Regions from separate parts of the Actinomadura miaoliensis genome, predicted to be linked through region 1. Evidence: riboswitches for the same ligand, from Rfam matches in the RefSeq annotation. Region 1 holds a riboswitch; each other region holds the start of a gene.
What was found. A riboswitch is a leader RNA that binds a small molecule or an ion and turns the genes downstream of it on or off. The one in region 1 is predicted to bind cyclic di-AMP.

Region 1 (10,373 bases):
AACGCCGCCGGGAACGCGGATGAACCCCGGAGCGGGGGACGCGGAACAATGGGACGTGCTTGAAAGGGACGCGAACGACCAGGACGCGGCCACCGCGGGCCGCGAGCGGAGCGAGGAATGACCACTGAATCACCCACCCTCGGCGGGCGGCTGCCCGGCTGGCCGCCGTTCATCCGCGAGCTGGACGCGACCCTGTCCGTGCACTCCCAGTACGTCCTGTCGGGAAATCTCTACGACAGCTTCCTGGCCCCTCCGCTGGACGCCGCCGGGGCGGGCCGGCTGCTGCCGCTGCGCGACCTGCTGTGGGAGTCGCTGCACTCCAGCGGCTACTCCTGCCTGGTGGTGTACGACCCGGTGGACGGCCTGCAGGTGCACCCCGACACCGAGGACGAGGCCGGCGACGAGGCGGCGGAGGCGGCCGAGCGGCTGCTGGGCAAGCTGAAGGGCGAGCAGAAGCCGTCCCTGGAGGGGCTGACCAAGCATCTGGCGGCGGTGGCCCGGCCGTCGGACAACGTCCGCGCCGCCGTGCTGATCGACTCGGCGTCCCGGATCGCCCGCAGCCCCACCGACCTGGAGCCCGCCGAACGCGACTTCTTCCGGTTCTGCGCCAAGCTGTCGCGCACCGCCCGGCCGGTGCGGGTGGTGGGCGCCCGGCCCAAGCCGCTCTACAACCCCGTCATCTGGCTGGTGGAGCGGCCCGGCGACCTGCCGCCGTGGCTGACCGCCGACAACGAGAACATCCGCGAGATCACCATCCCGCGGCCGCATCTGGGCGACCGGCAGGAGACGGCGCGGCTGCTGGCCCGCGCGTTCGGGATCAGCGACGTGGACGCCGACCAGGCCGCCGCCGAGGCGTGCGACGCGTTCGCCGAGCAGGCCGACGGGCTGACCCTGCAGTCGATGATCGAGGTGACCCGGCTGGCCAAGGAGCGCAACGTCCAGCTGGCCGACCTGCCCGACGCGGTGCGCACCTACAAGCTGGGCGTGCTGGACAACCCGTGGAACCGCGGCCACCTGCGCCGCCGGGTGCTGGACGGCGAGCGCCGCGTCCCCGAGCGGGTGATCGGGCAGCCGCAGGCCGTCACCAAGACCCTGGACATCCTCAAGCGCGCCGTGCTGGGCCTGTCGGGCGCGCAGGCCACCCGGTCGGGCAGCCGCCCGCGCGGGGTGCTGTTCTTCGCCGGTCCGACCGGCACCGGCAAGACCGAGCTGGCCAAGGCCATCACCGAGCTGGTGTTCGGGGACGAGTCGGCCTACCTGCGCTTCGACATGAGCGAGTTCTCCGGGGAGGGCTCGGGCGACCGGCTGATCGGCTCGCCGCCCGGGTACGTCGGCCACGAGGCGGGCGGTGAGCTGACCAACGCGGTGCGCGAGGACCCGTTCCGGGTGATCCTGTTCGACGAGATCGAGAAGGCGCACCCGCGGATCCTGGACAAGTTCCTGCAGATCCTGGAGGACGGCCGGCTGACCGACGGACGCGGCAACACCGTCCACTTCTCCGAGTCGATCCTCATCTTCACCTCCAACCTGGGCATGTTCGTGCGCGGTCCGGAGGCCGGACCGGACGGCGCGCCCGTCCGCGTGCGCAACATCACACCCGGCATGACCTACGACGAGGTGGAGCGGCGCATCAAGGCCGCCGTCGCCGACCACTTCACCGAGGTGCTGAACCGGCCCGAGCTGCTCAACCGGTTCGGCGACAACATCGTGGTGTTCGACTTCATCGGCCCCGAGGCCGCCAACAAGATCTTCGACCTGCAGTTCGCCAACATCTGCCGCCGCGTCACCGAGGAGCACCGGCTGGTGCTGGCGGTCAAGGGCGACGCCCTGGAGACGCTGCGCGAGTGGTGCACGGGCGACCTGGACCACGGCGGCCGCGGTATCGGCATGAAGCTGGAGTCCTTCTTCGTCAACCCGCTGGCCCGCGCCCTGTTCGACCGGGAACTCACCCCCGACGAGCGCATCACCGTGACCGGCGTCCGCCGCGAGGGCAGCATCGTCCACCTGGACCTGCAGTGACCGGGCCGTCCTCGAACACGCAGACGCTGCTGCTGGCCAAGGCGCACTATCCTGTCACCACGCTGGGGCCGGGCGTGCGCGCGGGCATCTGGACGCAGGGGTGCACGCTGCACTGCCCGGGCTGCCTGTCGCGCGACACGTGGGAGGCCGACCCGGGCAAGGCCGTGCCGGTCGCGGCGGTGCTGGGCTGGCTGGAGTCGCTGCCGGGTCCGCTGGACGGCGTCACCATCTCCGGTGGTGAGCCGTTCCAGCAGCCCGAGGCGCTGGCCGCGCTGCTCCGGGGCATCCGCGCGTGGCAGGACACCTCCGGACATGAGACGATTCCGTTGGACATACTCGTCTACAGCGGATATGTCTACTCTCGGCTTTTGCGTTCGGCGCGGACGAGCGAGATCCTTGGGTTGTGCGACGCGGTCATCACCGGGCCGTACGTCGACCGGCTCAATCCGGGGGGGCGACACTCCCCGGACGGCTCTCTACTCTGGAGGGGGTCGTCCAACCAGCGCATCGTCCCGCTGTCCCCGCTGGGGCACGAGCGGTACGGGGCTCTGGCCGACGGCTCCGAGCAGACCGGTCGCGACGCAGCGCCCCGAGTTCAGGTGTCCGTGGACGAGGGGCCGGAGGGAAGGCGGGTGTTCTACATCGGGATCCCGCGGAGGGGTGACATGGAGCACCTCACAACGAGGCTCGAACGTGCCGGCGTACGTGCGGGGGAAGTGTCATGGCGACCTTGAACTGTCCTGTCTGTGACGAGCCCTACCAGCAGGGCGATCTGGTCTGCATGAGCTGCGGTGCCAACCTGGCCCGCAGCGGCGGTGCGCGTCGTCCGGGTGCCGGCTACCCGCCGCCGCCCCAGCAGCAGGGTTCTCCGCAGTACCCCCATCAGCCGCCGTACGAGCAGCAGGCGCCCGGGCAGCCCCAGCACCAGGTCCCGCCGTACCAGCAGCAGGACCCGCCGTACCAGCAGCAGGACCCGGGCCAGTACGACCCCGGCCAGTACCAGCCCGCGGGCGGTCACCCGCAGCACCAGGCGCCGTCGCCCTACCAGCAGGCGCCGCAGCACCAGGCGCCGCAGCACCAGTCCCCGGCCGCTCCCCAGGACCCGTGGGCCCAGCAGCGGCCGGAGGCGTGGAACCCGCCCGTGCAGCCGCCCGCCCCGGCCCAGCAGCACGCGCCCCAGCACCAGCAGCACCAGCCTCCGGGCCACCAGCAGCAGGGCGGCCTGAGCGGCGGCCAGCAGATGCCCGACAACGCCTGGGGGCAGCCCGCGCCGCAGATGCCCGACCAGCAGTGGGGGCCGCCTCAGCAGCAGGCGCCGCCCGGGCACGACCCGCACCACCACCAGCAGCACGGTCCGGGCCCGCAGCCGCACGCCCCGGCGGAGCACCAGTACGCCCCGCCGTCGCACCAGCCGGACCCGCGCGCCCCGATGCCGCCGACCTACGGCCGCGAGGCGACGCTGCTGCCGCCCGAGGCGCAGCAGCACCAGCAGCAGGCCCAGGCCCGCCCGGACTCCACCGCGTTCATGTGCCCCTACTGCGAGGCGGTGCTGACCAACCCGGGCGCGGCACAGTGCGAATCCTGCCTGCGGCCGCTGCCGTCCCAGGGCACGCCGGTGCTGCGCGTCCAGTTCCCCAGCGGCGAGATCAAGGTGTCGGTGGGCCAGCACCTGGTGCTGGGACGCGACGCGGGCCAGTCCCCCGTCGCCTCCACCTTCACCCAGTTCGACAACGTGTCACGGCGCCACTCGACGGTCTGGCTGGACCCGTCGGGCACCGCCTGGGTGCGCGACGAGGGCTCCACCAACGGCACCTTCGTCAACGGCGAACGCCTGCCGCGCGGCGTGGAGGCCCCCCTCCGCGACGGCGACCAACTCCGCTTGGCCGCCGACGTAACCGGCACCGTCCAGCTCAAGTAACGCGACGGGGGCGGCCCTCTCCGGAGGCGCCGCTCCTCCTCGCTCGACCACCGTCGCGTAGGCCGGAGTCCCGAAGAAGACCCGGGATCGTTGACAGATCGAAGCCGTGGATCTCCTCGGCCCCGCGCCGGATTCGGCGAACGAGTCGTGGAAGACGTCCTTGTACGCGCATCACCATGCCGCGTTGGCGGGCCTGGCGAGTGACTGTCAGCGGCCTGCAACAAGCCTTTGAGATCGTCGGCATCCATACCGCGGCTCGCCGTGCTTGTAGCGGCGGTACTGGCGCTGGCTGACGCTCGTCGAAACGAGCCACACGAATGACGAACGACTGGCACAAAAGGAGGCTCCGACGCCGTCGCATAGCGACGGACGCCGGAGCCGATTAGGCGCCGCCGGGGAAACGCCGCCGGCGCTGTGCTAGATCATCACTTGCCGCATTGCTGGCACGTGCTGTTGCTGCGGGGGTTGTTGGCCCCGCAGTGCTGGCAGATCCAGTTACCATCTCCGTCATCCGCCTGGGACAGGACGGCGAGAAGAGGCGCGGTCCGACGGATCGCCTGAGCTGTCACGCGCATTTGAGTGCCTTTCACTCGAGGGTTGGCATGACGACCTTGTGTCGAAAGCCAACAGAGACTGTTCGCACTCGCCGGACTTCGGCAACTCCGTGTAATCCAGATCACATTCGGCTGCTGGACTCGTGTCGTTCAAGCTGACGTCGTGGGGAGTCCCCATTCCGGTGCCGTGCTTGCCGCGGGTGCCCGGGTTCGTTGGGGTCGGTCTGACGTCGGCAGGTAGCGACGCCGGGGTCGAGGTGTGTCCGTGTGCCGCCGTCGGTTGGAATTGGATGACGACGAGGATTGCGCTCCGGAGCCAGGTCGAGGGCAAGGCGCCGACCAGACTCGATCTCGGCGATGGCAGGCGGGCGCGGGCTGGTCATCGGGGGCGGCGGGCTTCTCGGGGCGGCGGCGATCCCGCGAAGGCGTGCCGGTACTTTGGCGGTCTTCGCGGGAATCGCCGCGGGAGTCTGCCCTACGTCCTCGCAGGGCTGGTCATCGGCGTGTTGTCGTAGCCGCGGTCAGTTGGAGCGCTTGGTGCGGGCGCGGATGCGTTCGCGTTCCTTGGCGTCCAGGACGACCTTGCGCAGGCGCACGGCGGACGGGGTGACCTCGACGCACTCGTCCTCGCGGATGAACTCCAGGGCCTGTTCCAGGCTCAGCGGACGCGGGGGCGTCAGCGTCTCCGTCGTCTCGGCGGTGGACGAGCGGATGTTGGTCTTCTGCTTCTCCTTGCAGATGTTGACGTCCATGTCGTCGGCGCGGGAGTTCTCGCCGACGATCATGCCCTCGTAGACCTCGGTGCCCGGGCCGACGAAGAAGGTGCCGCGTTCCTGCAGGTTGATGAGGGCGTAGGCGGTGGCGGCGCCGGTGCGGTCGGCGACCAGCGAGCCGGTGGGGCGGGTGCGCAGCTCGCCGAACCACGGCTCGTAGCCCTCGAAGACGTGGTGGGCCATGCCGGTGCCGCGCGTCTCGGTGAGGAACTCGGTGCGGAAACCGATCAGGCCGCGCGCCGGGACCAGGAACTCCAGCCGGATCCAGCCGGTGCCGTGGTTGGTCATCTGCTCCATGCGGCCCTTGCGGACGGCCAGCAGCTGGGTGACGGCGCCCAGGTGCTCCTCGGGGATGTCGATGGTGAGCCGCTCGACGGGCTCGTGCTTCTTGCCGTCGATCTCTTTGGCGACGACCTGGGGCTTGCCGACGGTCAGCTCGTAGCCCTCGCGCCGCATGTTCTCCACCAGGATGGCCAGGGCCAGCTCGCCGCGGCCCTGCACCTCCCAGGCGTCGGGACGGTCGGTGGGCAGCACCCGGATGGACACGTTGCCGACCAGCTCGCGGTCCAGGCGGTCCTTGACGAGCCGGGCGGTGACCTTGGTGCCCTTCTCCCGGCCGGCCAGCGGTCCGGTGTTGGTGCCGATCGTCATGGAGATCGCGGGCTCGTCCACGGTGATCAGCGGCATCGGACGCGGGTCGTCCGGGTCGGCGATGGTCTCACCGATCATGATGTCGGGAATGCCGGCGATGGCGATGATGTCGCCGGGCCCGGCCTCGTCGGCGGGCTTGCGCTCCAGCGCCTCGGTCATCAGCAGCTCGCTGATGCGCACCCGCTCGACGCTGCCGTCGCGACGGCACCAGGCGACCTGCTGGCCCTTCTTGATGGTGCCGGCGTGCACCCGGCACAGCGCGATGCGGCCGAGGTAGCTGGAGGCGTCCAGGTTGGTGACGTGCGCCTGCAGCGGGGTGTCGGGGTCGTAGGACGGCGCCGGGACGGTGTCCTTGATCACCTGGAAGAGCGGCTCCAGGTCGGGCGAGCCGGGCAGCTCGCCGTTGCCGGGGGCCTCCAGGGACGCCCGGCCCGCGCGGCCGGAGGCGTAGACGATCGGGAACTCGATCTGGTCGTCGTCGGCGCCGAGGTCCATGAACAGCTCGTAGGTCTCGTCGACGACCTCGGAGATCCGGGCGTCCGGCCGGTCGGTCTTGTTGATCACCAGGATGACCGGCAGCCGGGCCTCCAGGGCCTTGCGCAGCACGAACCGGGTCTGCGGCAGCGGGCCCTCGCTGGCGTCGACCAGCAGCACCACCCCGTCGACCATGGACAGGCCGCGCTCGACCTCGCCGCCGAAGTCGGCGTGGCCGGGCGTGTCGATGATGTTGATGGTGAGCCCGCCGTGCCGGACGGCGGTGTTCTTGGCCAGGATCGTGATGCCCTTCTCCCGTTCCAGGGCGTCGGAGTCCATCACGCGCTCGTTGACGTCCTGGTTCGCGCGGAACGCCCCGGACTGCCACAGCATGGCGTCGACCAGCGTCGTCTTGCCGTGGTCGACGTGGGCGACGATCGCGACGTTCCGAAGGTCGTCGCGGGTGGAGATGGGCATGCGATTCTCGCTCTGGTGGAGGATCAGGGAGTCGCCGCGGAGCCGCGGCCGTCCCGATTCTACTTGCCGGTCCGTACCGCCCCAGCGAACCGCCCGCTGAATTCGTCCCATATGCCCCGGTTGCCGTGATTTACGGTTTCTTTGTACTCTCTCCGGACCCGGCCGTCCCGAGCCCGCCGGACCACTGCGCGGGCTGCGGCCGGACCGCCGAATCCCCCCACGGGGAGCCGGGGAACCACATCCCGGGGCGCCGCCGCCCCCGGGACTCGGGGTGAATCGACGCAGGTCGCACCGTCAGCAGTGACGCGCGCCCATGTCGTAGGGCGAACTCCCCGCCCGAACCCGTCAGCTAACCCGGTAGGCGGACGAGGAGAGGAGTGCACGCCCTTGCCCCCCGGTCACCGTTCACGGCGTGTCGCCGTGTCCACCATCACAGCGGCCGCCGCGGCCTCGGTCGCCCTGGGCTGGGCCGTCGCGCCCGCCGCCGCGACCGCCCCGGCCGCCGCGCCGCGCCTGGCCGATCCCGGCCGTCCCAGCGAGAGCGAGCTGCGTGAGCGGCTGGACGCGCTGAACACCGAGGCCGAGCGGCTCACCGAGCGGTACAACAAGACGCGCGTCGAGCTGGACAAGGCCCGGCGCGCCGAACGCGACGCCGCCCGGGCCGCCGCCGCTCTGCAGGACCAGGCCGCCCCCGCCCGCGCTGAGCTCGGCAAACTCGCCGCCGCCAACTACATCAGCGGCGGTCCGGACGCGCTGTTCTTCTCGACCGGCGACGCCAAGACCCTGTCCGCGTCGGCGTACCTGGTGCAGAACCAGACCGCCACGCTCGGACGCCTGCAGACGCAGATCAACCGGGCCAACCTGGCGCAGCGCGAGGCCGTCGCCAAGACGGCGCAGGTGCAGCGCGCCGCCGCGCAGGTGGAGACCGCCCGCAACGCCGCCAAGGCCAAGGTCGAGGAGGTCGAGAAGCAGCTCGACAAGCTCACCACGACCAAGGCCAAGGACCCCCGGACGGGCCTGTCCGCCACCATCAAGGGCTCCGGACTGCCCGCGAAGATGGCGCGCAAGGCCTACTCCAAGCTCGGCAGCCCGTACGTGTGGGCCGCGGCCGGCCCGAAGAGCTTCGACTGCTCGGGCCTGGTGGTGTGGGCGTACGCGCAGGTCGGCAAGAAGGGCCTGCCGCACTACACCGGCGCCCTCTACGAGCTGGGACGCAAGGTCGACCGCAGCGAACTGCGCTCGGGCGACCTGGTCTACTTCGGCGGCGACCTGCACCACATGGGGATCTACCTGAGCGACGGCAAGTACCTGCACGCCCCGCAGACCGGCGACGTCGTCAAGATCTCCAAGCTGTCGGACCGCTCCGACTACGCGGGCGCCAACCGCATCTCCTGACCCCGCCCGGACCGCGCCGGGCCGGTCAGGCCGTCCGGTCGGCCCGGGGCGGGTTCAGGCCGAGCCGTTCAGGTAGGGGCGGATCGCCTCGACGATCGGCAGGTCGCCGGGCAGCCACGCCACGTCGTACAGCTCGTCGGGGGCCAGCCAGCGCAGCGCCAGGTGCTCCAGCGGCTGCGGCCGGCCCTCGACCAGCTCCGCCGTCCACACCCGCAGGACGCTTCCCGCGCCGAGCGCGAGCGGCCAGTCGCCGCCGATCCGGTCACCGAGCGCGATCTTGACGCCCAGCTCCTCGTGGCACTCGCGGACCAGGGCGTCCCGGTCCGACTCGCCCGGGTCGACCTTGCCGCCGGGAAACTCCCAGCCCCCGGCCAGCTCCGGGGGCTCGCCGCGCTGGGCGGCCAGCAGCCGTCCGGCGGCGATGATCGCCGCGCCCACCACCACGTTGATCGTGACCAGCCCCTCTCTCAGGACGCGGCGCTGTCGACGGCGCCGCCCGTCCCCGGTCCCGGCGCGCCGGGCGAGGAGGCCGGGCCAGCGGCGCGGGCCGCCGCGACCGTGCGCGCGGCCTCCCGGACGATCTTCTCCAGGTGCCCGCCGTGCGCCCCGCGCCAGTAGACCTGGCCGCACTCGGTGCACCGACCGTACACGTCGTAACTGCGCCGCGTCCCGTCCGCCAGCTCGCGCGCGACCTCTTCTTTGCCAACCGGGACCAGCCGCCCGTTGCAGGCGGTGCAGCGCGTCCACGGCGACAGCGCCGGCGCGAACCGGTCGAGCAGGTCGCGCAGCTGGTCGTCGGGGCGGGCGCCGCGCACGTACGCGCCGAACCACAGGGCCCGGCGGCGCAGCAGGCCGCGGTCCTGGGTCAGCAGCACCCGCCGCTCCTCGTTGGCCTGCACGACCAGGGCCGGGTCGTCCATGTCGTTGTGGTAGGCGGTGTCCAGGCCGAGCAGCCGCATCCGCCGCGCCAGGGTGCCCAGGTGCACGTCCAGCAGGAACCGCGGCGCGTCCTGGCCGGGCTCCAGCGGCACCGGCTGGGGACGCGGCACCGACGCCACCTCCACCCGCTCGCCCGGCGACGGCTGGTGCGACGGTTCGACCCGCGCGCCGTCGGCTGTCAGCGCACCGACCTCGGGCAGCGGAACGCCGAGGGCCTCCACGATGTGCCCCAGCGTCGAGGTCCCGTCGCAGGCCACCGTCTGTTCCTCCCGCCTGCGCGCGGCGGGCAGGAACAGCAGCAGCTCGGGGTCGACGTGCATCCGGATCTCGGGTGTCTCTGGCTCCACGCGGCCAGCATGCCACGCGAACCCGCCGCCCCCACCTGATTAATCGGCGGCGATCACGTGACGGGCCGAGGCAGCCAGCGATTCCAGCAGGCCGGCGACGTCGTGGTGCAGCAGGCGCCCGTCCCGCTTCACCACCCGTCCCCCGACGATCACCGTGTCGACGCACCGGGTGTCGCCCGACAGCACCACCGCGGCGATCGGGTCGTTGCCCGCCATGGCCGTGCCGAGCAGGTCCGTGCGCAGCAGGACGATGTCGGCCTGCTTACCGGGACGCAGCGAGCCGGTGACGTCGGCGAGCCCCACCGCCTCGGCCCCCTCGATCGTGGCCGTGCGCAGCGCGTCGCGCGTGGTGAAGCCCATGCCCGCACCGCCGGGACGCGCGCGTTCCAGCAGGTAGGCCGCCCGCATCAGGCTGAACATGTCGCCCGGTCCGCTGGTGACCGTGTCGGCGCTGAGGGAGGTGGGGACGCCGGCGGCGCGGGCCCGCCCGGTCGGCGGGTAGCCCATGCCGAGCGCCGCCTCGCTCGTCGGCGCCACCGAGACCGTCCCGCCGCCGCCGGCGATGACCTTGAAGTGCTCGTCGGTGTAGTAGGTGCCGTGCACGTGCGTCGCGGGGTGGTCCAGCAGGGCGTTCTCCCGCAGGAACGCCAGGCCGCGCGCGGCGGCCTCCGTGTCGAGGCCGCCCATGTGCACGGTGACGGGCAGGTCGAGGTCGCGGGCCAGCCGCCACTCGTGCAGCGCCCTTTCGGCCCCGCCGAGATCCGGCCCCAGCGCGGCGATCGCCATGGTGAGCAGGCCGGGGCCGGAGTCGTCGAAGTGCTGGGTG
Region 2 (10,373 bases), on a different contig from region 1:
TGACCTGGCGCGGCGAGAAGATCGTCGACATTCCGCCGGGCACCGCCGCCGACGAGGGCCCGGTCTACCAGCGGCCGTACGAGCCCCCGGCGGACCTGGCCGCGCTGCAGTCCGACACCCCGGGACGGCTGACCCGCCCGTCCACCGCCGACGAGCTGCGCCGCACCGTGCTGTGGCTGGCCGGGTCGCCGAACCTGGCGAGCAAGACGTGGGTGACCTCGCAGTACGACCGGTACGTGCTGGGCAACACCGTCCTGGCCATGCCCGAGGACGCCGGCGTGCTGCGGGTGGACGACGAGTCGGGCCTGGGCATCGCCCTGTCGCTGGACGGCAACGGCCGCTACACCCGCCTCGACCCGTACTCGGGCGCGCAGCTGGCCCTGTCGGAGGCGTACCGCAACGTCGCCGCCACCGGCGCCCGCCCGCTCGCGGTCACCAACTGCCTGAACTTCGGCTCCCCCGAGGACCCGGGCGTGATGTGGCAGTTCGCCCGCGCCGTCGAGGGGCTGGCGGACGCCTGCCGCTACCTGGGCACCCCGGTCACCGGCGGCAACGTCAGCTTCTACAACCAGACCGGCACCACGCCGATCAACCCGACGCCGGTCGTGGGCGTGCTGGGCGTGCACGACGACGTGCGGCGCCGCGTCGGCATCGCGTTCAGCAGCGAGGGCGCCACGCTGGCGCTGCTGGGCCAGACCCGCGAGGAGTTCGGCGGCTCGGAGTGGGCGCACGTCGTCTACGGGCACCTGGGCGGTCTGCCGCCCAAGGTCGACCTGCCCGCCGAGGTCGCGCTGGCCTCGGTGCTGGTCGCGGCGGCCCGCGAGGGCCTGCTGTCGGCGGCGCACGACCTGTCCGACGGCGGCCTGTCGCAGGCCCTGGTGGAGTCGTGCCTGCGCGGCGGCCTGGGCGCCCAGATCACGCTGCCCGGCGACCCGTTCGTGTCGCTGTTCAGCGAGTCGGTGGCCCGCGCCGTGGTGGCCGTCCGTCCGGGCTCCGAGGGCCGCCTGGCGGCGCTGTGCGAGGCCGCCGGGGTCCCGGTCACCCAGCTCGGCGTCACGGGCGGCGATTCGCTCCACATCTCCGCGCGGGGGGCCGACGGGCAGCCGCAGGAGCTGTTCTCCATCCCGCTCGCCGAACTGCGCGAGACGCACGAGCACATCGTCCCCAGCTACGCCAACGACTGACCGCACCACCCGAGAAGGCCGCCGGCCCGCCGCGAAGCGGACGGCGGCCTTCGCCGTCCCTCCGGATGTCCCGGATTCGCCTGTGCCCGGGACGTCCGCCCTGCCCCGCTCTGAGACCATCGGGTATGGCCGACGACGAAGACCCGATCCCGATCGGGCAGGCTCTGGCGGGCCTGGAGATTCACGGGCTGCCCGAGAAATGGACGGCCCTGGACGCGATCGTCCTGGTGAAGTGCCTCGACTCGCACGGAGAGCCGTCCTGGGCGTTCCGCAGGACCAAGGGCATCAGCGACGAGGAGATGCTCGGCGCCCTGATAGTCCGAGCCGACCTGGCCCGCCGGGACATCCTCGACCTGTTCGACGAAGACGACGACTGACGGCACCGCCCGCGCCTCCAACGCCGCTTCCTATGGGGCGGATGCCGTGCCGGACGTGATCGGTCGCGGGGGCCGCGATACGGGGCCGCCCGTTGGCGGGTTGGGCGGTTACCTTGCTCCGGGGTGGAGCAGGGTCTCGGCGATCTGCTGAACGCGGGCCCGCGTGATCCCCGAGCGCTGCTCGACCGCCAACGGGTGGTCGGTGGGTTCCAGCTCGATGGATGGGCGTTCGCCGACCGGGCGGGTGTGCAGGTTGGTCCTGAGATTGATCGTCGTGGTGGAGTAGAGCGTCAGTTCCGTGGACAGCCAGCCGAAGTAGGCGGGCTCGCCCTCCCTGCCCGGGGTGTCCCAGAGCTTGAGGGCGCGGGTGAAGTTGTCCTGGCTGAGCGACACCCAGACGCCCCAGCTGAAGATCTCGCCGCTGTCGACCACGGGGATCTCGATCAGCCCGTGGACGAAGAACGCCTGACCTTTGATCACACAGATGTCGGAGGTCAGCTCGCTGGCGGGGTCGGCCGCGAACTCCGGGGCCCAGTAGTCCGGGGCCGGTGCGGCGAAGGCCATCGGCAGTTCGTCGTGGTGCCGTCCGCAGTGCGAACAGTGGAACCCCATGTGAGCGGACAGGCCGGGCTCCCCTAGAAGACCGAGATGTGGACGTGGTCGTAGTGGTTGGCGGTGACGCCGCCGCGGTTCTCCATGGTGCGCCAGCCGGGGCTGCGCATGTCGTAGATGCGCTGCCGCCAGATCACGTACTTGATGCCCAGGCGGTTGGCGTTGGCGACGGCGTACTCGGCCGTGCGGTCGCCGAGGGACTTGCCGCTCGCCGACGGCATCGTGCCGCCGGTGCTGACCATGAAGTCGCAGGCGCGCCCGGTGGCGTGGTCCTGCGGGTCGCCGGTCATCCGCACGCAGCCGATGATCGGGAACGGGCCGAACTCGATGTCGATGGTGTTCTTGACCTTCAGCATGCGGGGGGTGACCCCGCCCATCCCGGAGCTGGGGGACTCGGGCTTGAACTTCTTGATCATCGCCTGCACCTTGCGCTTCTGCGAGCGCAGTTCCGCGATGTCCTTCTCCAGCTCGTCGACCTTCTTCTGGTACTCCTCGCGCGCCTTCTTCTGCTCGGTCACCAGCTGCTCGATCTGGCGCACCTTGGCGGCCTGGTTGGACGCCACGTGGCTGGCCAGGCTGGCGTTGTTGAGCACGTTGTCGGGGTCGTCGCTGGCCAGCACCGCCACGGCCGGGTCGGTGGTGCCCGTCATGTACTGGGAGGCGGCCATCTGCGCCACCAGGGTGCGCGCGCCGTCGAGGTCCCGCTGGAGCAGGCGCTGCTTCTGCTGGGCCTTCTGGATGCCGTACTGGGCGTCCTTGAGCTTGGCCAGGTCGCCGCCGTACGCCTTGTCGAGCTGGGCGATCTGCTTGTTCAGCTTGCTCATCCGGCCGGTGTCACCCGGGTCCGCCTGGGCGGGCGCCGTGCCCGCCGACGTCACCAAGACGGCCACCGCGGCGACGGCGAGAGCCAAGGCGGGGCGCCGCGTCCGCGCGGCATGACGGGGGCGGGTGGAGCTCGGGCTCTCCACGTCGTCTCCTCTCCTGTGACGCCTACCGGGTTAGCTGACGGGTTCGGGCCGGGAGTCCGCCCTATCGCGGCGGGGCCGCGAATTCACCCCGGTGCCGACGTGACCTGGCTGGCCGCCCGGCGTTTGGGTCCCCGGTTCCCGTGCCGTAGTACGGCCGCGGGATTCGGCTGGCTCGGCCAGCCTGCCGATCGGTTTGCGATCATGCCCACCCCAGTGGGCGAAGGCTACTGTAAGGAACCGGTCGGTTCTTGGCCAAGATTAGACCCAAGGGAAACCTGGGATGGCCGGGACTGCGAGACAAGACGGACCGCCGCCACGCAGCGTAGCGCGTCGGCGGCACGCGCAGCGGGACCCCTGCCCCGGCGGGCAGGGGTCCCAAGCCGCGGTACTGCGACGGTCAAGCGGTGCCCTTGTAGAGCAGCCGGTTGGGCGTGCCGCTCGGGATGCGCTTGAGGCGGCTCTTGGTGGAGTTGTCGTTCAGCCACTTCTGCACGGTCGGGAACGTGGCGCCGCGGTGCGACTGCAGGTACAGCGCCGCCGCCCCGGCGACGTGCGGGGACGCCATCGACGTGCCGGACAGCGACGCCGTCCCGCCGCCGGGCCACGTCGACTTGATGCCGTAGCCGGGCGCGAAGATGTCCACGCAGGACCCGTAGTTGGAGAAGGTGGCGCGGTTGTCGTAGATGGTGGTCGCGCCGACCGCCTGCACCCAGCCGGCGCTGGCCGGGGAGGTGTTGCAGGCGTTCTGGTTCTCGTTGCCCGCCGCGACGGCGACGAAGACGCCCGACTTGGACAGGTTCGTCATGGCCGTGTTGAGCGCGGTGGACTTGGGGCCGCCGAGGGACAGGTTGGCGACCGCGGGCTTGACGGCGTTCTTCCGCGTCCAGTCGACGGCGGCGATGACGTCGGACAGCTCGCCGAAGCCCTCGCAGTCCAGCACGCGCAGCGACCGCAGGTTGACCTTCTTGGCCACCCCGTAGGTCTTGGACCCGATCGTGCCGGCCACGTGCGTGCCGTGCCCGTTGCAGTCCCAGCCGTCGGAGAAGGCCGGGGCCTTCCAGACCGACTTGGCGCGGCCCTCGAACTGCGGGTGCGACCAGGCGATCCCGGTGTCGATGACGTAGGCGTTCACGCCGCTGCCGGTGTTCTTGTAGTAATAGGACTTCGACAGCGGCAGCTTGCGCTGGTCGATGCGGTCCAGGCCCCACGCGGGGGACTTCTGCGTGGTGCTGGCCCGGTAGATCTGGTCCTGCTCGATCGCGACGACGTTGCGGTTGCGGCGCAGCTTGTCCAGCTGCGCGGTGCTGAGCTTGGCGGCGAAGCCGTTGAGCGCGCCCCCGAACCGCTGGACCGACCCCGCGTTCACCTGGTCGGCGGCGGTCGCCGCCGAGGTGCCGTCCTTGAGCGTGACGATGTACTTGCCCGGAACGGGGGTGCCCTGCGCGGCCGTGACCTGAACCCGGACGGGATCGGGGACGGCGGCCAGGGAGAGCGGCGCGGCGACGACGACCAGACCGGCCGTGACCGCACCGGTGACGAGAAATCTTCGTGGGGGGACAGGGCGCACCGGGTCTCCTTTGCCTGCGACGCGCCCGTGGCCCCCGTGGCCAAGATCGGGGCGCGTCGACAAGCCGGTACTTTATTGGAGAACGGCCTGTAATTCACCGAAAAAACCGGTAATTAGGCTGAAACTGGTCAGCCGGTGCGCACGGCGATTTTCCTGCTCTCACCCCCGGGCGAGACGGGCGTGATAGGTCGCCTTACCGCTCGGGCTCGTCCACACGTACTGCAACGTGCCGTCCTGCTGCCGGGTGATCTGCACGTTTCCGCTGGTGCACGGCTTGGCGATGGTCAGCGCCATGCGCAGCGTCCGGTTGGTGCCCTGCGTCAGCGTCAGCGTCCCCGAGCAGCGTTCCCGCGGGTAGAAGGCGCGGGCGGACGTCGCCCCGGCCTCGAAGTTCACCTCGATCGGGAACTGCGCTCCGCGCGACGCGTTGATCGCCGTTCCCCGCCAGGCGCCCGCGAACGCCGGCGGAATCGCGGTGACCGGACGGTCATCGGCGGCGCGGGCCGCCGGATCGGCCCGCTGCGGGTCCTCGGCCGAGTCGCCGCGGAACTGCGGCCACAGCACCAGCGCGATGATCGCGATACCCACCAGCACGCCGATGACCAGCGACAGCGCCACGCCCAGCACATGGTTGCTCGGACGCGGCAGCGACCGCCCTCCCGGCAGCCTGGGCAGGCGCGAGGCCAGTGACGGACGCTCCGGCTCGGGCTCCAGCCGCAGGATCGCCGTTGGGTTGTGCTTCGCGTCGTGCTGGTCGTCGTCCTGCGGCCCCAGGCCGGGGATCAAGTGCGGCGTGGGCGCGGTCATGTCCGTCGCCGTGTCCTCGACGGACGACGGCGCCGGGATGGCGGCCAGGGGCGGCAGCGCCTGCGTCGCGTCCCCGCCGAAGTCGTCCCGCACCGGCACGTGCACGGCGGCACCCCCAACGGCACCGAACCCCGCCGGCACCGCCTCAGGCGCCACAGGAGGCGGCGGCTGCACGGCCGCGGGAGGCGGCGGCTGCACGGCCGCGGGAGGCGGCGGCTGCACGGCCGCGGGAGGCGGTGGTGGCACGGCCGCAGGGGGCGGTGGTGGCACGGCCGCAGGGGGCGGTGGTGGCACGGCCGCAGGGGGTGGCGGCTGCACGGCCGCGGGGGCCTCCGTGGGAGGCGGCAGCTGCAGGGGAAGCACCTCAGGCGAGGTGACCACGGACGGCAGGGGCGCGCGCAGCAGCTCCCGCGCCTCGGACACCAGCGAGGGCGGCATCCGGGACGTCAACGTTCCGCTCTCGCCCAGCAGCCGATCGAGGATCTCCGTGGCGGCGGGACGGCTCTCCGGGTCCTTGGCCAGCGCGTCGGCGACCACGTCCCGCAGCGATCCGGGCAGCGCCGACAGGTCCGGGTCGTCGTACACGACCCGCTGCATGACCTCCGACGGCGAGCCCTCCCCGAACGGCGACGCGCCCGAGGCCGCGAACAGCAGCGTGACGGCCCAGGCGAACACGTCCGCGGCCGGTCCGATGCCGATGCCGCTGAGCTGCTCGGGCGCCTTGTACGCCGGATCGTCGCTGACCCGGCCGGTCGGCGTCGCGCACACCGCCTCCAGCGCGCGGGTCACGCCCAGGTCCGTCACCATCGGGCCGTCCCGGCCCAGCAGCACGTTGCGCGGCTTGAGGTCGTGGTGCGCCGCCCCGGCCCGGTGCGCCGCCGCGACCGCGATCATGATGCCCGCGGCCAGCCGCTCCATCACCGCGCCGGCGCGCGGCCCCTCCTCCTCGACCAGCTGCTGCAGCGACGGACCGTCCACGAACTCGCCGACCACGAACGGGCGGTCGCCCTCGACGTCGGCGTCCAGGATCGCCGCGGTGCACGGGCCCGTCACCCGGCGCGCCGGCGCCAGCGCGCCGGTGAACCGCGACCGGGCCGCCGGCTCCCCGCTCAGCCGCAGGTGCAGCAGCTTCACCGCGACGGAGCGCCCGGCCGCGTCCCGGCCGAGGAACACCGTGCCCTGCTCGCCCACGCCCAGCCGGCCGATGATCTCGTGGCCGCCGATTCGTCGCGGATCACCGGGCTGCAGGGGCAGCGCCTCGGCCATCTTGCGAACCTCCGTGTCGTCGCGCCGGGCCTCGCCCCGGCATGCCCCCCGTCTCCTGCTCCGTCCGCCGTCCGGGGCGCCGCCCCGGTCCGCGCCCCCGCGTCCGCCGTGCCGTGATCCGTACCGCCTCGTATCGACAACCGTCACTCGACAAACCGTCACATTTTTACCGGGTTGCGGGCGTCCGCGGGCCCAAGTCGGCATCGCGGCCGCGGCCGGCGACCCGGTAGCGTCGGTCCCGATGCCGCGACAACAGCTCACCCGGGACGTCCTCGACGAGCAGCGCGCCGCCCTCGGTCTGCCTCCCCACACCGGCGGCGACGACCCCGCCGACCTGCGCCGCGCCGCGCTCGACACCGCGCTGGCCGCGCACGCCGCGGGCGCCGAACCGGCCCGGCCGGTCCTGCGCGGCGCCGTGCGGGCACTGCTCGACCGGCTCGCCGAGCTCGCCCCCGGACGCTCCGTCGAGGTCCGGGTCCCGCCCTACGCCGCCGTGCAGTGCGTCGCCGGGCCGCACCATACCCGGGGAACCCCCCCAAATGTGGTCGAGATGGACGCGCCCACCTTGATCGCCCTGGCCACCGGCAGCCTGACCTGGACGGCCGCCGTCGACTCCGGCCGCGTCCGGGCCAGCGGCCCCCGCGCCGACCTTTCCGGTCTCCTCCCGCTCCCCGAATGAGCCCTCAGGGCCGCGGCTCGGCGAACGGGAACTCGCGCTCGACGCACTGCCGCCGGGCCACGTCGTCGGGGTAACGGCCCTCGTCGGCGCACTCGGCGGCCTTGGTCAGCAGGAAGAAGACCGCCACCCCGCCGATCGCCAGCGTCAGCGTCGAGCACACCACGCCCGCCACGGCCGTCGCCCGCCGCCCCCCACGGGCCGCCGCGATGATCCCGAGCACCATCCCGACCAGCGCCATCGGCACCCCGAGCCCGCACAGCACCAGCGCGGGCAGCCCGGCGATCCCGAGCACCAGCGACGCGACGGCCATGCCCCCACGCCCGGACGGCGCGGTCGGCGGCGAGAACGTCTGGTAGCCCGGCATCGTCATCTGCGCTTCCTCCCCCGGTGTCGACCACCAGATTTCCGCGCCCACCCCTCCCCACGCCGCCCCGACAGGTAAAGGTCGATTAAGGAGTCGTCTCCAAGCGGTAGATCCGCCTCACGTTCGACACGGTCCGGCGGAGTCGCCCCAGGAGCCGCCCACCTGCGCGAACGCAGGGGAGGGAGTCAGGGCACCGTCCGCGTGAGTCGAGTCACGTCGATCTTGATCGACAAGCGATGGCTCCCCGGATTGGCTCCCTGGCTCCCCTCCCGCAGGAGGGAGGCACACCGTGATCAAGATCACCGACACCCACATGACCGCCGAGCACAACGGCAAGGTCATCGCCGAAGCCACCCGCACCGCCGGCACCTGGCACGCCACCACGTGGCCAACCCCACTCACCTACAACCAAGCCATCACGGCCCTCACGATCGCCGAACTCGTGGCGACGGGAGCCGACGAGAGCGACCCGTGCGTGATCTCACTGCGGGAGGAGTTGGCCGATGGCTGACCGCCTTACCCGGATCACAACGGCACTCGCCGTGGGGATCGTCGCCGTCGTCGCTGCGGTGATCTCGTACCGCCACGCGTACGAGTTGGTACGCACGCACGGCGAGACGGGCCTGACGGCGCGCCTCGTGCCGTTCACCGTGGACGGCCTCATCCGGGCTCGGCGCCCTCATCAGCGCTTGGCCTGCCCTGGCTCTCGTCGGAGCGTTCGAACTGCTGACGATGCTGACCTGGAACGCAACGTCACCAGCGCACGCACCGGGAGACGACGACTCCGACAACCCAACGCGCGCAACCGTACCGACGTGGTGCAGAGCCCGGAAGACGCTGTTCTCGCCGACTACCCTGCGAGCCTCGACGATCCAGGCAAGCCACTCTCACAGCGTACCTGGCTGAGAAACGCGGCATCGACCGCCGCAAGGTGAGGCAGATCATCTCCACTGTGACGCACACCTGAGCCTCCTGGCCAAGTGAGCCCGAGCCGACGCACAGTGCGGGCTCGGGCTCACTCATGTCGCCCCGCTTCCGCAGGTTGGGACAGGCAATCAAGACCGACAAGTCGAATCGTGTGGCATCCCACACCGTGCTGCTGAGATCATCTCTCTGTGAGTCCGCCTCTATGTGCTTTGTGTATCGCCGATGTTGCGCTTCTTACGGAAGCCTTCGACTACAGCAGGGAGTTGGCGTCCCTCTTCACAGAAGGCGACCGTTGTGATGAGTGTGAGAGTGCGACGACAGCCCCAGTGAGAGCCAACAAAGGATGGGTGGCCTATCAAACAACTGCTCTCAGGATGAGGCAACGTCTTGAGCTTCATGGGTTCACAGCTGCTCGCGCTTACAACGATGTTAGAGAAAAGGCGGAAGAATACGCCAAAGATCCGCGACGACTCAGGACTCCAGTCGTTGAGGGGCGCGAGCGGTTCGAGACTTATATGAAGGATATCGAATCTGCTATAGAAGCTCTGTTGCATGATGCGGGAGCGCCTCTCCGGCGTCTGCACCCGCTCGACCTGGGTGAGAGATATATCAGTCGTAATAATAATCGGTCTTATCTGCGATTTGTCCTCGATCAGATCTCAGATGACACATTGGTCTCACTATACGTCAGTAACTATATAGTCCACCGCCTTGCCAAATCTTCGGGTTCAATTGTCCAAGAGGCAAGGTCAGAGCAATTGGCGCGCCTCCCGGCAGACGCACCGCTGATCGTACTCACGGAAGGTCCAACTGACTCCCGACTGCTGTCAGCAGCTATGGAAATTACCCATCCTCATCTAGTGGAATTCGTCAACTTCATCGACTTCACGACACATCGAGCCGAGGGCAGTGTAAGCACGCTCGCCAAGACCGTCGCCACTTTTGCGGCCGCCGGTGTCGCTAACAGGTTTCTGGCTATCGCCGACAACGACACCGCGGCTCATTCCGCTTTGATCAAGGTCAAAAGCGACAAGACTCTCCCGAACACTTGCAGAGTCCTGCACTATCCTTATCTAGATTTGCTTACCCGGTATCCCACGCTAGGGCCATATGGCCAGGGAGTAGTTTTGGCTGACGTCAATGGCCGCGCCGGAAGTCTGGAGCTATATTTGGGGCGAGACGTGCTAACAATAGATGGAAACCTTGCACCCATACAATGGCAGCATTATGACAGCAAGCTTGGTCGTTATCATGGAGCGCTGAGTGATCACGACAAGAAGCGAGTGCAGAAGGCTTTCGAAGAAAAAATCAAATCAGCTCGCATGTCCGGTGGTGCACCATCGGGAGACTGGACGGGGATTGAGGCAATTATGAATACCATAATAACGGCTTTCATGTCAGTGCATGACTAAACATTCTGGCGAGGTTGGTGGCGCCCTCTATGATCGACATGAAGCTTGACACGGGACTGAATCCGCCCAATAAGGAAGCGGAGTGCCAATGAGTAATGATTGTCGACATTTTGGAACTTGAATCAACTGTCATCTACGGGAGCGATTCTGTACGTTCCCAAACGCGGTTGAAGCTGTTTAGGTAGGTGTTGGCCATGTCGCCGTCCTCAA
Region 3 (10,373 bases), on a different contig from region 1:
CAGTGGCACATCACGCCTAGGATCACGGCGTGGCCAACCCCTTTAACCCCCAGCAGTGGCCTATTTTTGCCGCTGTGGCTGTGGCTGTGGGTGTTCTCCTCGTCGGGTACAGCATCAAGGCCACCCAGTACGAACCCCAGTCGACGCCGCCCCCGCCGCCCGCCTCCGAACCGGTCGGTGTCCCGAGTCCCGCCCATACCGAGTGGGAGACACCAGTGCCCACGGTCATCAACTGTGGGCCCGGCGACGATCCCGGAACTCTGCTCCTGCGCAAGGAGATCTGCATGTCCCCAGATCCGGAGGACGAGGCGCTCGACCGGATGATGAAGGAGTTGGCTAGGCAGCAGCGCGAGCTGCAACAGCGGATGCGCAGCTACCCGCCGATCGTGCCTTCGACTCCGGTTGTGCCGCCAGTCGGCGGCGGAACGCTGTGTGCGGACGGAACCTGGTCTCAGTCCTCCGGTCGCGGCACCTGCTCCTGGCACGGCGGCGAGGCGAAACCGTAGAGGCCCGGCGGTACACCGCCGTGATGATGGCCCCGCAGTTGGTGTTTGTCGCTGTGCTGGTGAAGCTGGCGCTCCGACCTGACGCACAGATTGGAAAATCTCGGCAGTGAGCTGTCGCCAGCAGGAGAGAAGGGTCATGACAAGCCCACATCAAAATGGCTACGACTTCAGAGTTGAATGTCGTCGCTGTTCAGGCGGGATGTGTCGCCAGGCACTTGAATCCCGAACTCGCGGATGCAACCCGGGTGGATCGAGGCTAAGAAGTCGTCTTGGTGCTTGCCCGGAGCCAGATGTCGATCACGGCGATGTGGACGGTGGCTTTAGAGCGAACGGCGAGCTTGTCGTAGCGGGTGGCGACCGCGCGGTGCTGTTTGAGCAGGTTGATGCCGCGTTCCACGGCGTGGCGCAGTCGGTAGGCGTCCGGGTCGAACAGCAATGGCCGTCCTCCGGCCGAGCTCGTGGCCTTGCGGTGAGCCTGCTGGGCGGCCTTGACCAGGATGGTGGCCTTGATCCGGCGGCGGCGCAGGTAGGCGCGGTTGCCCTGGCCGAGTATGCCTTGTCAGCCAGCACCCGCTCCGGCCGGGGCCGGGGGCGCTTGCCCCGCCACGCGGCACGCTGATCCGCTCCACCACCGGCACGAATGCGGGCTGTCCCCGTGCTGCCCGCCCGTCGACACCACCGGCAGCGGCTTGCGACCCTGCTCACAGGCCAGATGCAGCTTAGTGGTCCACCCGTCGCGCGAACGTTCCAGCCCATGATCGGCCGGCTCCGGCCCCGGCAGCTCGACCCGATCCTGATGATCGTGGCGGGCGCCCGCGGCGTGCTGGTGGGCCCAGCTGATGCTGGAGTCCACCGACACACTCCACCCCGACCAGCCCAGCAGCGTCGGCAAAGGCTCGCAGCTTTACCCAGATCAGCGCCCAGATCCCGGCGCGCTGCCAGCGATGGTGCAGGCTGTAGACCGACTGCCAGTGCGTAACGTTCGGGCACATCCCGCCACGGTGCGCCGACCCTGGTCCGCCAGCGGATCCTGTCCTTCCCCGCCGAAGGCGTGTGGTCCCTGAGTGGCTGGACGGGCGCGGGCGCGGCTGGGGCCGAACGTAGGGGTGCTCGACACGGGCGGCCGTTCGGGCCGCCCGGTTCGTCGCTTTCCAAGTCATAGTCCTGCCCGCGCCGCAAGCACACGCCGATCGGGGTGGTGGAACGCGCCTCGCAGCTGTCGACGGTGCACGTCAAGTGCGTCCAAAGGAGGTGCTCGGCATCCGAAGCGCACCCCACGGGGTTGGGTAGGCCGCGTGGGACAGGTGGACCTTCGCCTCTAGCACTGGATGCACGGCAGATTAGGACCTCTTGACACCGTCAAGCGGTCCTAAGTGGCTCCCCGATTGGCTCCCGAATATGGTTCGGTGGGCTAAAAAGGGGCTCCGGATCGAGATCCGGAGCCCTCTGACCTGCGAAAAGCTGGTCGGGACGGCGGGATTTGAACCCACGACCCCTTGACCCCCAGTCAAGTGCGCTGCCAAACTGCGCTACGTCCCGGCGCCTGCCGCAGCAGGCGTGATTACTGTAGCGCAGTCTGCGGGGTCATGCGTACCGAGATAGCGGGAGCCTGGGCTCGGGTGGGCCGGGTCGGGGTGGCTCTGGTGGCGGCGTTCGGGGTGGTTTGTGGGTGTGACCAGGGGGCGGAGCGGACGCCGGGGGCTGGGCCGGTGAGTGGTGGGGCGGTGGAGTCGACCGAGAAGGCGACGCAGAGGGCGACTCCGAAGGTGGCCCGGGAGCCGGTGGTGCCTCGGGGAACACGGGCCGGGTACGTGGTGTTCGACCGGGAGAGCCGAAGGACGGTGAGGGCATACCGGGCGCACCGGGTGTTCCGGTCGGCGTCGGTGGTGAAGATCCTCATCGCGCTCGATCATCTGGAGCGGAGCCGGGAGGCCGATCCGCGGCTGGGGCCGATGCTGCGGTCCAGCGATGACGCGGCGGCGACGGCGTTGTGGCGGCGGGGTGGGCGCGGGGCGATCGTCGAGCGGATGGCGCGGCGGATGGGGCTCACCGACACCAGGCCGCCGCCTGCGGACAAGCCGGGGTTCTGGGGGTACACCGCGCTCAGCGCCGCGGACGTGGTGAAGACGTACCGCTATCTGCTGGAGAGGGCGCGGCCCGAGCATCGCGACGTCGTGCTGCGGGAGCTGCGCAGGGCCACCAGGCGGGGGACGGACGGCTACGACCAGTACTTCGGGATTCCGCGGGCCGTGCCGAAGCCGTGGGCGGTCAAGCAGGGCTGGTCGGGATTCGGGCAGGGCGCGTCCGGGGTCGTGCCAGGGGATCTGGGGCTGGGACGGCCGGTCCTGCATACGACCGGGCTCGTGGGGCCGGGGGAGCGGTACGTCGTGGCGGTGCTCACGCTGCAGCCGGCGGGGACGTCCTACCCCACGGCGGCCGCCAGGATCACGGCCTTGACCCGCCAGGTGTGCGCCTTGTGACAGCAGGGGGGAATGGGGGGCTCGTTCCTGGTGTTGTTGCAGGTCAGAGTGCCTTTACGTTTTTTGCCCTAGCGTGGGCATCTGATAACGTCAGGCCCGAATCCCGCGACGCGCGCCATGCGTCGTGGCCCGTCGTGACCCGGGAGGGACCGGGGCGCGACCGTGGCGCGCGGGAACGCGCCCCCCACCGAGATCAGACCAGTGAGCGGCCGCCGTGGGCAGCGGTGGCCGTGGCCGAGTCCGTGTCCGTCGCCTGAGCGAGGACCGGAGCCGGGGACCCAAGTCGGGCCGAGCAGGCCCCGGGGTGAATCGGCGCGTCGACGAGGCGCGCCGTAGGGCTCTTCCATGCCCGAATCCGTCAGCTAACCCGGTAGGCGCCATGGGAGACAAGGAGTTCTCTGCATGCCCGATCGAATCGCTTCTCAATCCCCCGAGGCTCGTCTGGGCGTGGGCGTCGCCATGGGGACGGTGCTGGCCGGAGCCGTCGGTTTCGCCCTCATCGCTCCTTCCTCGAACGAGGAGCCGCAGGTCAAGGGGCCTGTCGCCCAGGCACAGGTGGAGAGGGCACACAGGAGTGTCGCCATCGGTGAAAAGCCCGAGGGCTACGCGGTTCCGATCCGCAAGGTCGAGCCGTCCGAGGCGATCCGTCTGGCTCTGGAGCAGGTCGGTGTCAAGGAGGGGCCGGACCGGCAGACCAAGTACCACGACTGGTTCGTCTCGACGCCCAACGCGAAGATGACGGCCAAGCGTGACGGCGGGTTCAGTGTGGACGCCTACAACGGCGCCGAGTGGTGCAACATGTTCGTGTCCTGGGTCGGTGCGCAGCTCGGTGTCAAGGACATGGGCTGGGACGCCTACACCGTCCAGCACGCCAAGTGGTTCGCGAAGAAGGGGCGCTGGGGTCACAAGGCCAAGCCCGGGGCCGTGGTGTTCTTCGACTGGCAGAACGGGTCCGGGGGCGGCATCTACGGCATCGACCACGTCGGCCTGGTCGTCGAGGACAACGGGGACGGCACCATCACCACCGTTGAGGGCAACACCAACAACGCCGTGGAGAAGCGGGTGCGTCCCAAGTCGCTCGTCGCCGGGTACGGGTACCCGGACTACGACGCCGACTGACGATCGGCGGGCAGCGGAGGGCGTCCGGCACGCGCCGGGCGCCCTTTGTCGTCCTGAATGCCGCAATCATTCACTTTTTTTGTGGTGTCTTCTACTCCGTCGTTGCGGTGGCCGGAAAGGTATCCGGCACGCGAGCGGGGACGGGGGGAGGACACGTCCATGAGGGCAGGGCCGCACGGGCACGTCCCGTCTGGGCGCCTCCTGCCCGGCTCCCACCGGCCTGGTCCGCGCGGCCCTGACGTGAGCGTGGTCGTGATCGCCTACAACGACGCGGGTCGGCTGCCCCGGGCGGTCGGTTCGGCGCTGAGACAGTCGCTCAGCGCCGTCGAGGTGGTGGTCGTGGACGACGGGAGCACCGACGGGACGGGGACGGTGGCCGAACGGCTGGCCGCCGAGCATCCGGGACGGGTGCGGGTCGTGCGTCTGCCGGTCAACTCCGGCGGGTGCGGCCGCCCGCGCAACGCGGGCGTGGAGCGGGCACGCGGCCGGTATGTGATGTTCCTCGACAGCGACGACGTCCTGGACCCGCACGCCTGCCTCAACCTGCTGACCACGGCCGAGGACACCGGCGCCGACATGGTCTCCGGGCTGTGCACGCGCGTCCACATGGACCGGGTGCGCAAACGGGAGCGCCCCTGGTACCCGTGGCTCTACCAGCGGACGGCGGTCTACGGCGCGCTGCGCGACAACCCGGACCTGCTGTACGACACCCTCGCCACCAACAAGCTCTACCGGCGCGCCTTCCTGGAGAGGCACGGGCTGCGGTTCGAGGAACGGCTGCACTACGAGGATCTGCTGTTCACGGCGGAGGCGTACCTGGCGGCGTCCCGTACGGCGCTCATTCCGCATCGCGTCTACAACTGGCTGGTCGAGCCCCATACGCGGTCGATCTCCAGCCGGCGTTCGGAACTGGCCAACTTCGCCGACCGGCTGGAGATACACCGGCGCATCGACGCGCTGTTGCGACGGCACGGTGACGAGGAGTTGCGGCTCGCCAAGGACGTCAAGTTCGTCAACCACGATCTGTTGCTCTACATGCGCGATCTGCCGTGCCGCGACGCCGCCTACAGGGAGGGTTTCCGCGCACTGGCCGCCGACTATCTGGCCGGCCTCGACCCTCGGGTCTACGAGGCGGCCAGCCCCATGGCCGCCATCGCCGCGTACCTGTTGCGTGAGGGCGACCAAGACGGGGCGTTGGCGGCGGCGGAGTATCCCGTGCTCGGTGCCGGTTTGCTCCAACACGACGGGCGTGTCTTCTGGAGCGGGCGGTACACGTCGTCGGGCGAAGCGCGCCGGATTCTGGACGTGACGCATCTGGGGCTGCAGCAGTGCCCGCTCAGTGAGCTTCGCCCCCTCAACGTGGTCACCGGGCTGACAGTGCGGGACGGCCACGCGCGCTTGCGCGGGCACGTAGTGAATCCCCTGGGCAGGGTGGCGGGCGACGCGAAAATAACGGCGCGCCTTGAGCTGTCCGCCAGGTTGAGGCCCCGGCGGGTCTTCCGCGTCACCGCGACCGTCACTCACGCGGGGGATCGGCTCCTGTGGGCGGCGGACTTCGATCCGGTACGGCAGGTTCGTCCCATGGGGGTCGCCGACGCGGTGTGGGACGTGCGGCTGCGCCTGAACGTGGACGGCGAGGAGGTCGTCACCCGTCTGTCCGGCAGGGAACTCCGCGGCGCGGCGGAGCACGTGCTGTTGCCGGTGCGTCCGCGCCTTTCACGACTAGCGGCCGGGAGTCTGCGCCCCTACATCACCACCAGGGGGAATCTGGCCTTCGTCCTGCATAGGAGTGGACGCGCGTGGCGTACCGCCCGGGCGGCCGCGAAAGCGCCGCTGGGGCGTCGTGCTCTCCGTGGCGCCCGCCGCACGGTGAGAGCCGCGCGCCGCCTCCACAGGGCGGCCCGGCGTGCGGTCACGTCCCGTACCACCAAGACGGCCGTGTTCAACCACGTGCTGAGCCGGCTGCCCGTGCGCACGGGCACCGTCGTCTTCGAAAGCCACATGGGACGCCACTACGCCGACAACCCCAAGTACATCCATCGCGAGCTACGCCGGGCAGGGGTTCCGGTACGGGCCGTGTGGGCGTACGACTCCTCACCCCGGGGCTTCCCCAAGGACGCCGTGCTCGTGCGCCGGAACTCGTGGGCGTACCACTGGGAGCTGGCCCGAGCCCAGTTCTGGATCGACAACCAGGGATTCCCCGGCGGGCTGCGCAAGCGGCCGCAGACCACCTACATCCAGACCTGGCACGGTTCGGCCTTCAAGCTGATGGGCTTCGACCAGCCCCGGATCAAGCGTGCCGGGCGGGCCGAACGCGCGCGGCTGCGCCGCATGGTGGAACGCTACGACTGCTTCCTGATCCGCTCGCGGCACGACGTCGACACGCTCGTCAGGGGTCTCGGCGTACGCGCCGAACTGGTGCCGGCCGGATATCCGCGCAACGACCCGCTCGTCAATGCCGATCCCGACGTGGCCGCGGAGGCGCAGGCGCTGCGCCGCTCCCTCGACCTGGACGACGGGCGCCGGGTGGTGCTGTACGCGCCCACGTTCCGCCGTGGCCCGGACGGGGAGCCGGTGCGTCACGTCGACCCGCCGATCGAGCCGCGGCGGTTCGCCCGCGAGTTCGGCGACGTGATGGTCCTGCTGGTACGGCCGCACTACCTGTGCCGTACCCGGCGGCCCGCGGTGGCTGGAATCCGCGCCCTCGACGCGAGCCGCCTGCCCGACGTCACGCCGCTGCTGCTGCTCGCCGACGCGCTGATCACCGACCACTCGTCCCTGATGTTCGACTACGCGCTGCTGGACCGGCCGATGATCCTGCACGTGCCCGACCCGCAGACGCTGGGCGGCGGCTACTTCGACCTGACCGAGCACGCCCCGGGCCCGGTCACCGCCACCGAGGACGACCTGGTGGCCGCCCTCGCCGACCTGGACCGCGTCGGCGCCCGATACGCCCGGCGCCGCCGCGCCTTCGTCCAGCGGTTCGGCGAGTACGACCGGGGCACCGCCGCCCGCGCCGTCGTGGAGCGGTTCTTCACCACCAGGGAGGGGGCCCGCGATGGCTGAGCCCAGGGACGTCTTCATCGTGTGCAACAACACCGACGCCGTGGGAGGCCTGCAACGGTGGGCGCACCACCTCGCGCGCCTGCTGGCCGGGCGCGGGCACCACGTCACCCTCGTTGGCGTCACCCACGCCGCCGAGCGGCACGACTACGAGGCGGACGGCTCGTACGCCGTCGTCACCCTGCACGAGCAGTGGCGGCCCCCCATGATGGCGTGGCGCCCCCACTCCGTGCGTCAGCGCCTCAACGTCGCCGCCTACGGGCGCGACCTGTGGCGCACCAGGACCCTCCGCCAGGGGGCGGCGCGCCTGTCGGAGCTGTTCGCCGGGGCGAGCCCCGGCGGCGTGGTCATCGCGGCGCAGGTGTGGGCGATGGAGTGGGTCCGTGCGGCCGACACCACCGGGCTCAAGGTCATCGGCATGACGCACGAGTCGTACGAGGCCACGCGTCAATCGTCCCGGTACCCCCGCGTCAGGGAGCTGTTCGCCCACTGCGACCGGCTGCTGGCGCTCACCGCCGAGGACGCCGACGCCTGGGCGCGCGACGGCATGACCAACGTCGGGCACATGCCCAACCCCCTGCACGTCACGCCGCGCCGCCTGCCATCGCTCGACGCCCCCATCGTGGCCTGCGTGGGGCGGCTGTCGGCCGAGAAGGGCGTGGACCTGCTGCTGGAGGCGTGGGCACGGGTCGCGTCCCGGTACCCCGGCTGGCTGCTGCGCGTGTACGGGGCCGGACCCGAGGAGGACGAACTGCGCCGCCAGGCCGCCTCGATCCCCGAGATCGCCACGTCGGTGGAGTTCCGCGGGGTCGTCTCCGACGTCGAGACCGCGTTCGCCGGCTCCTCGATCTTCGTTCTGCCGTCCCGGGCCGAGGGGTTCCCGATGTCGGTGCTGGAGGCGATGGCCTACGGCCTGCCGACGGTGGCCTTCGACTGCGCCCCCGGCGTCCGCGCCCTGCTGACCGACGGGCAGGATGGGCTGCTCGTGCCGCCGGGCGACACCGCCGCCCTCGCGGCGGCCCTCGGACGGCTCATCCGGGACGACGCCCTGCGCCGGGCCATGGGGGCGCGGGCCCGCGCGTCGGTGGAGCGCTACCGTCCCGACGCCGTCCTCGACCGCTGGGAAAGGCTCTTCACGTTGCTGCACCGGACCGTGCCGATCGTTTCCGAGCCGATTCCAGAAACATCTTTTGCTGACCAGGAATTTACTGGTCCATGGCGGCGGATCAGAAGATCTTCAACGGGCGTACGTGCTGGTGATGCCTCCGAGGTGGACTCTTGACCCTGCCTTTGTAGTACCGCAGTTCACGCCCCTCGACCGGTTTGTCGACGATGCCGACACTCATTGCGGTTCGTCCTATATTCCGGTGTTGTGGAAATCGTGGACGCGGGGTGGAAGCGGCCGCCCGGTGGGCGGTCGCGGCCGGACGACGTAGCCGGACAGGGCGGACCTGGGACGGAGCGCGCCCAGTCCGCCGCCGGGCGGGCGGGGCACGCCGCCGGGGCGGTCGGCGCGGGCTCCTCCACGAACGGCGAGCCGCGGCTTCCGGCGGGCGGCAGACGCCCCCAGGACGCCGCGCCGGAGGCTCCTGGAGAGCCGGTGCGGGCGGAGCCGCCGCCCAAGGTGCCGGGCAAGGTCACGCCGCCGGACGCGCCGGCGTCCGACGACGTGGACGACGCCGCCCAGCCGGACGGCGGCCCTCCGAACGAGAGCAAGCCCCCACAGGCCACCAAGCCTCCAAAGGAGGCGCAGCCCGGACCCACCGCCGCGCCGGAGCAGGCGGCGGCCTCAGAGCCAGCTGAGGGCCAGGAGACCGGTGTTCCTGAGGAGGGGGCTGGTCCCGGTCAGCCGGGGACCCACGATGATTCCGGTGAGGCCGCGCCCGCCGCTGAGCCGGGGCGGCGGCGTGTGCCGATGCTGCAGGGGATGCAGGCCGCGGCGCGTGGACGCGCCGTGATCGCCGAGGCCCGTGTGGTGCTGGCCGACCGGCTGGGCTGCCAGCCCGGCGAGGCCCTGCAGCACCTGATCTGGCTGGCCCGCGACCTCGGCATGGAGCTGGAGGAGACGGCCGCGCTGCTGGTCGGGGACCGTCCCGCGGCCCGGGAGACGGGCGGCGACGCGTACGCCGTGGTCCGGGAGAGCGCGCTGAGGGCGCGGCGGCGCACCACCCCGCGCGGGGACACCGATCCGATGGTGGCCGTCGAGGAGCTGCTGGGGCGGCCGATCACCGAGGACGCCGAGGCCGACGCCGACCTGCTGGCCGCGACCCCGGACGACCCGGTGGCGCGGGCGATCCTGGACGCGGCGATCGTCTCGGCGGCCTGGCTGGTGCCGGTCCGCTCGCCCGAGGGACGTGTCGTCGACTTCGTCTACGCCGCGCTCAACGAGCACGCCGTGGACCCGTTCGGCCGCGGCATCCGCGAGCTGCGGGGGCGCCGGTTGCTGCGCGCCGACCCGGGCGCGGTGCTGAGCGGCCTTTTCGCCGCCCACGTCGACGTGCTGGAGACGGGGCGGCCGTTCGCCCGCGGCCCGTTCTCCTACACCACCAGCCGTAACGGCACCCCACGCACCATGCGGCTCACCATCCGGTCCGTGCGCGTCCCCACCGGTATCTGCCTGATCTGGCGCTTCCACGACGAGGAGGAGCGCACGGCGCGGCGGCTGGAGCAGGCCGAGCGGCTGGCGCGCATCGGGTTCGCGGAGTGGGACGTGGCGACGGGGGAGCAGGACTGGTCGTCGCAGATGCTGGCCAACTACGGCCGCACGGAGCAGGACGGGCCGGTCACGCTGAAGGAGATATCCGAGGTCGTGGTCCCCGAGGACCTGCCGCTCGCCGAGGACGCGCTGCACACCGTGCTGGACCGGCGCGAGTCCGTCCAGTACGAGCACCGCATCCGCACCCCGGACGGCGAGCGGCGGCACCTGTGGCTGTACGCCGAGCCGGTGCTGGACTCCTCGGGCCTGCTGGTCGGCGTGCGGATGCTGACCCAGGACATCAGTCACCGCCGGTCCCTGGAGGGCGCCCTCGCCGAGACCCGCCGCGACCTGCTGCGCCTGCAGGGCCAGTCGGCCCGGGAGCGGCAGGTGGCGCTGGCGCTGCGCCGCGCGATCCTGCCGCCCGACCTGGTGCTGGCCGGGGCGAGCGGGCTGAGGGCCGCGGTCCGCAGCATTCCCGCCGAGAACACCGCGCGCATCGGCGGCGAC

Region 2: another riboswitch for cyclic di-AMP. It lies ahead of ABD811_RS09730 (coiled-coil domain-containing protein); the one in region 1 lies ahead of ABD811_RS23140 (C40 family peptidase).
Region 3: another riboswitch for cyclic di-AMP. It lies ahead of ABD811_RS42550 (CHAP domain-containing protein); the one in region 1 lies ahead of ABD811_RS23140 (C40 family peptidase).

Annotation. Positions count from the first base shown of each region.
Region 1 is NZ_BAAAZG010000034.1:12,855-23,227, forward strand. It holds gene ABD811_RS23115 (response regulator receiver protein) at 1-23, shown strand, start outside; gene ABD811_RS23120 (AAA family ATPase) at 118-2,019, shown strand; gene ABD811_RS23125 (4Fe-4S single cluster domain-containing protein) at 2,016-2,753, shown strand; gene ABD811_RS23130 (FHA domain-containing protein) at 2,741-3,937, shown strand; gene typA (translational GTPase TypA) at 5,013-6,866, opposite strand; cyclic di-AMP (ydaO/yuaA leader) riboswitch at 7,062-7,246, shown strand; gene ABD811_RS23140 (C40 family peptidase) at 7,287-8,261, shown strand; gene ABD811_RS23145 ((deoxy)nucleoside triphosphate pyrophosphohydrolase) at 8,316-8,699, opposite strand; gene ABD811_RS23150 (Mut7-C RNAse domain-containing protein) at 8,729-9,520, opposite strand; gene ABD811_RS23155 (amidohydrolase family protein) at 9,587-10,373, opposite strand, start outside.
Region 2 is NZ_BAAAZG010000009.1:23,856-34,228, forward strand. It holds gene purL (phosphoribosylformylglycinamidine synthase subunit PurL) at 1-1,184, shown strand, start outside; gene ABD811_RS09720 (hypothetical protein) at 1,310-1,561, shown strand; gene ABD811_RS09725 (DUF2199 domain-containing protein) at 1,670-2,173, opposite strand; gene ABD811_RS09730 (coiled-coil domain-containing protein) at 2,197-3,141, opposite strand; cyclic di-AMP (ydaO/yuaA leader) riboswitch at 3,145-3,320, opposite strand; gene ABD811_RS09735 (S8 family peptidase) at 3,539-4,708, opposite strand; gene ABD811_RS09740 (serine/threonine-protein kinase) at 4,868-6,781, opposite strand; gene ABD811_RS09745 (sterol carrier family protein) at 7,023-7,460, shown strand; gene ABD811_RS09750 (DUF4190 domain-containing protein) at 7,465-7,830, opposite strand; gene ABD811_RS09755 (hypothetical protein) at 8,114-8,335, shown strand; gene ABD811_RS09760 (DUF2637 domain-containing protein) at 8,328-8,759, shown strand; gene ABD811_RS09765 (hypothetical protein) at 9,078-10,163, shown strand; gene ABD811_RS09770 (helix-turn-helix domain-containing protein) at 10,297-10,373, opposite strand, start outside.
Region 3 is NZ_BAAAZG010000084.1:55,401-65,773, reverse strand. It holds gene ABD811_RS42570 (hypothetical protein) at 30-506, shown strand; gene ABD811_RS42565 (hypothetical protein) at 763-942, opposite strand; tRNA gene ABD811_RS42560 (tRNA-Pro) at 1,969-2,045, opposite strand; gene ABD811_RS42555 (serine hydrolase) at 2,348-2,986, shown strand; cyclic di-AMP (ydaO/yuaA leader) riboswitch at 3,227-3,377, shown strand; gene ABD811_RS42550 (CHAP domain-containing protein) at 3,389-4,105, shown strand; gene ABD811_RS42545 (bifunctional glycosyltransferase/CDP-glycerol:glycerophosphate glycerophosphotransferase) at 4,346-7,171, shown strand; gene ABD811_RS42540 (glycosyltransferase) at 7,164-8,450, shown strand; gene ABD811_RS42535 (SpoIIE family protein phosphatase) at 8,541-10,373, shown strand, end outside.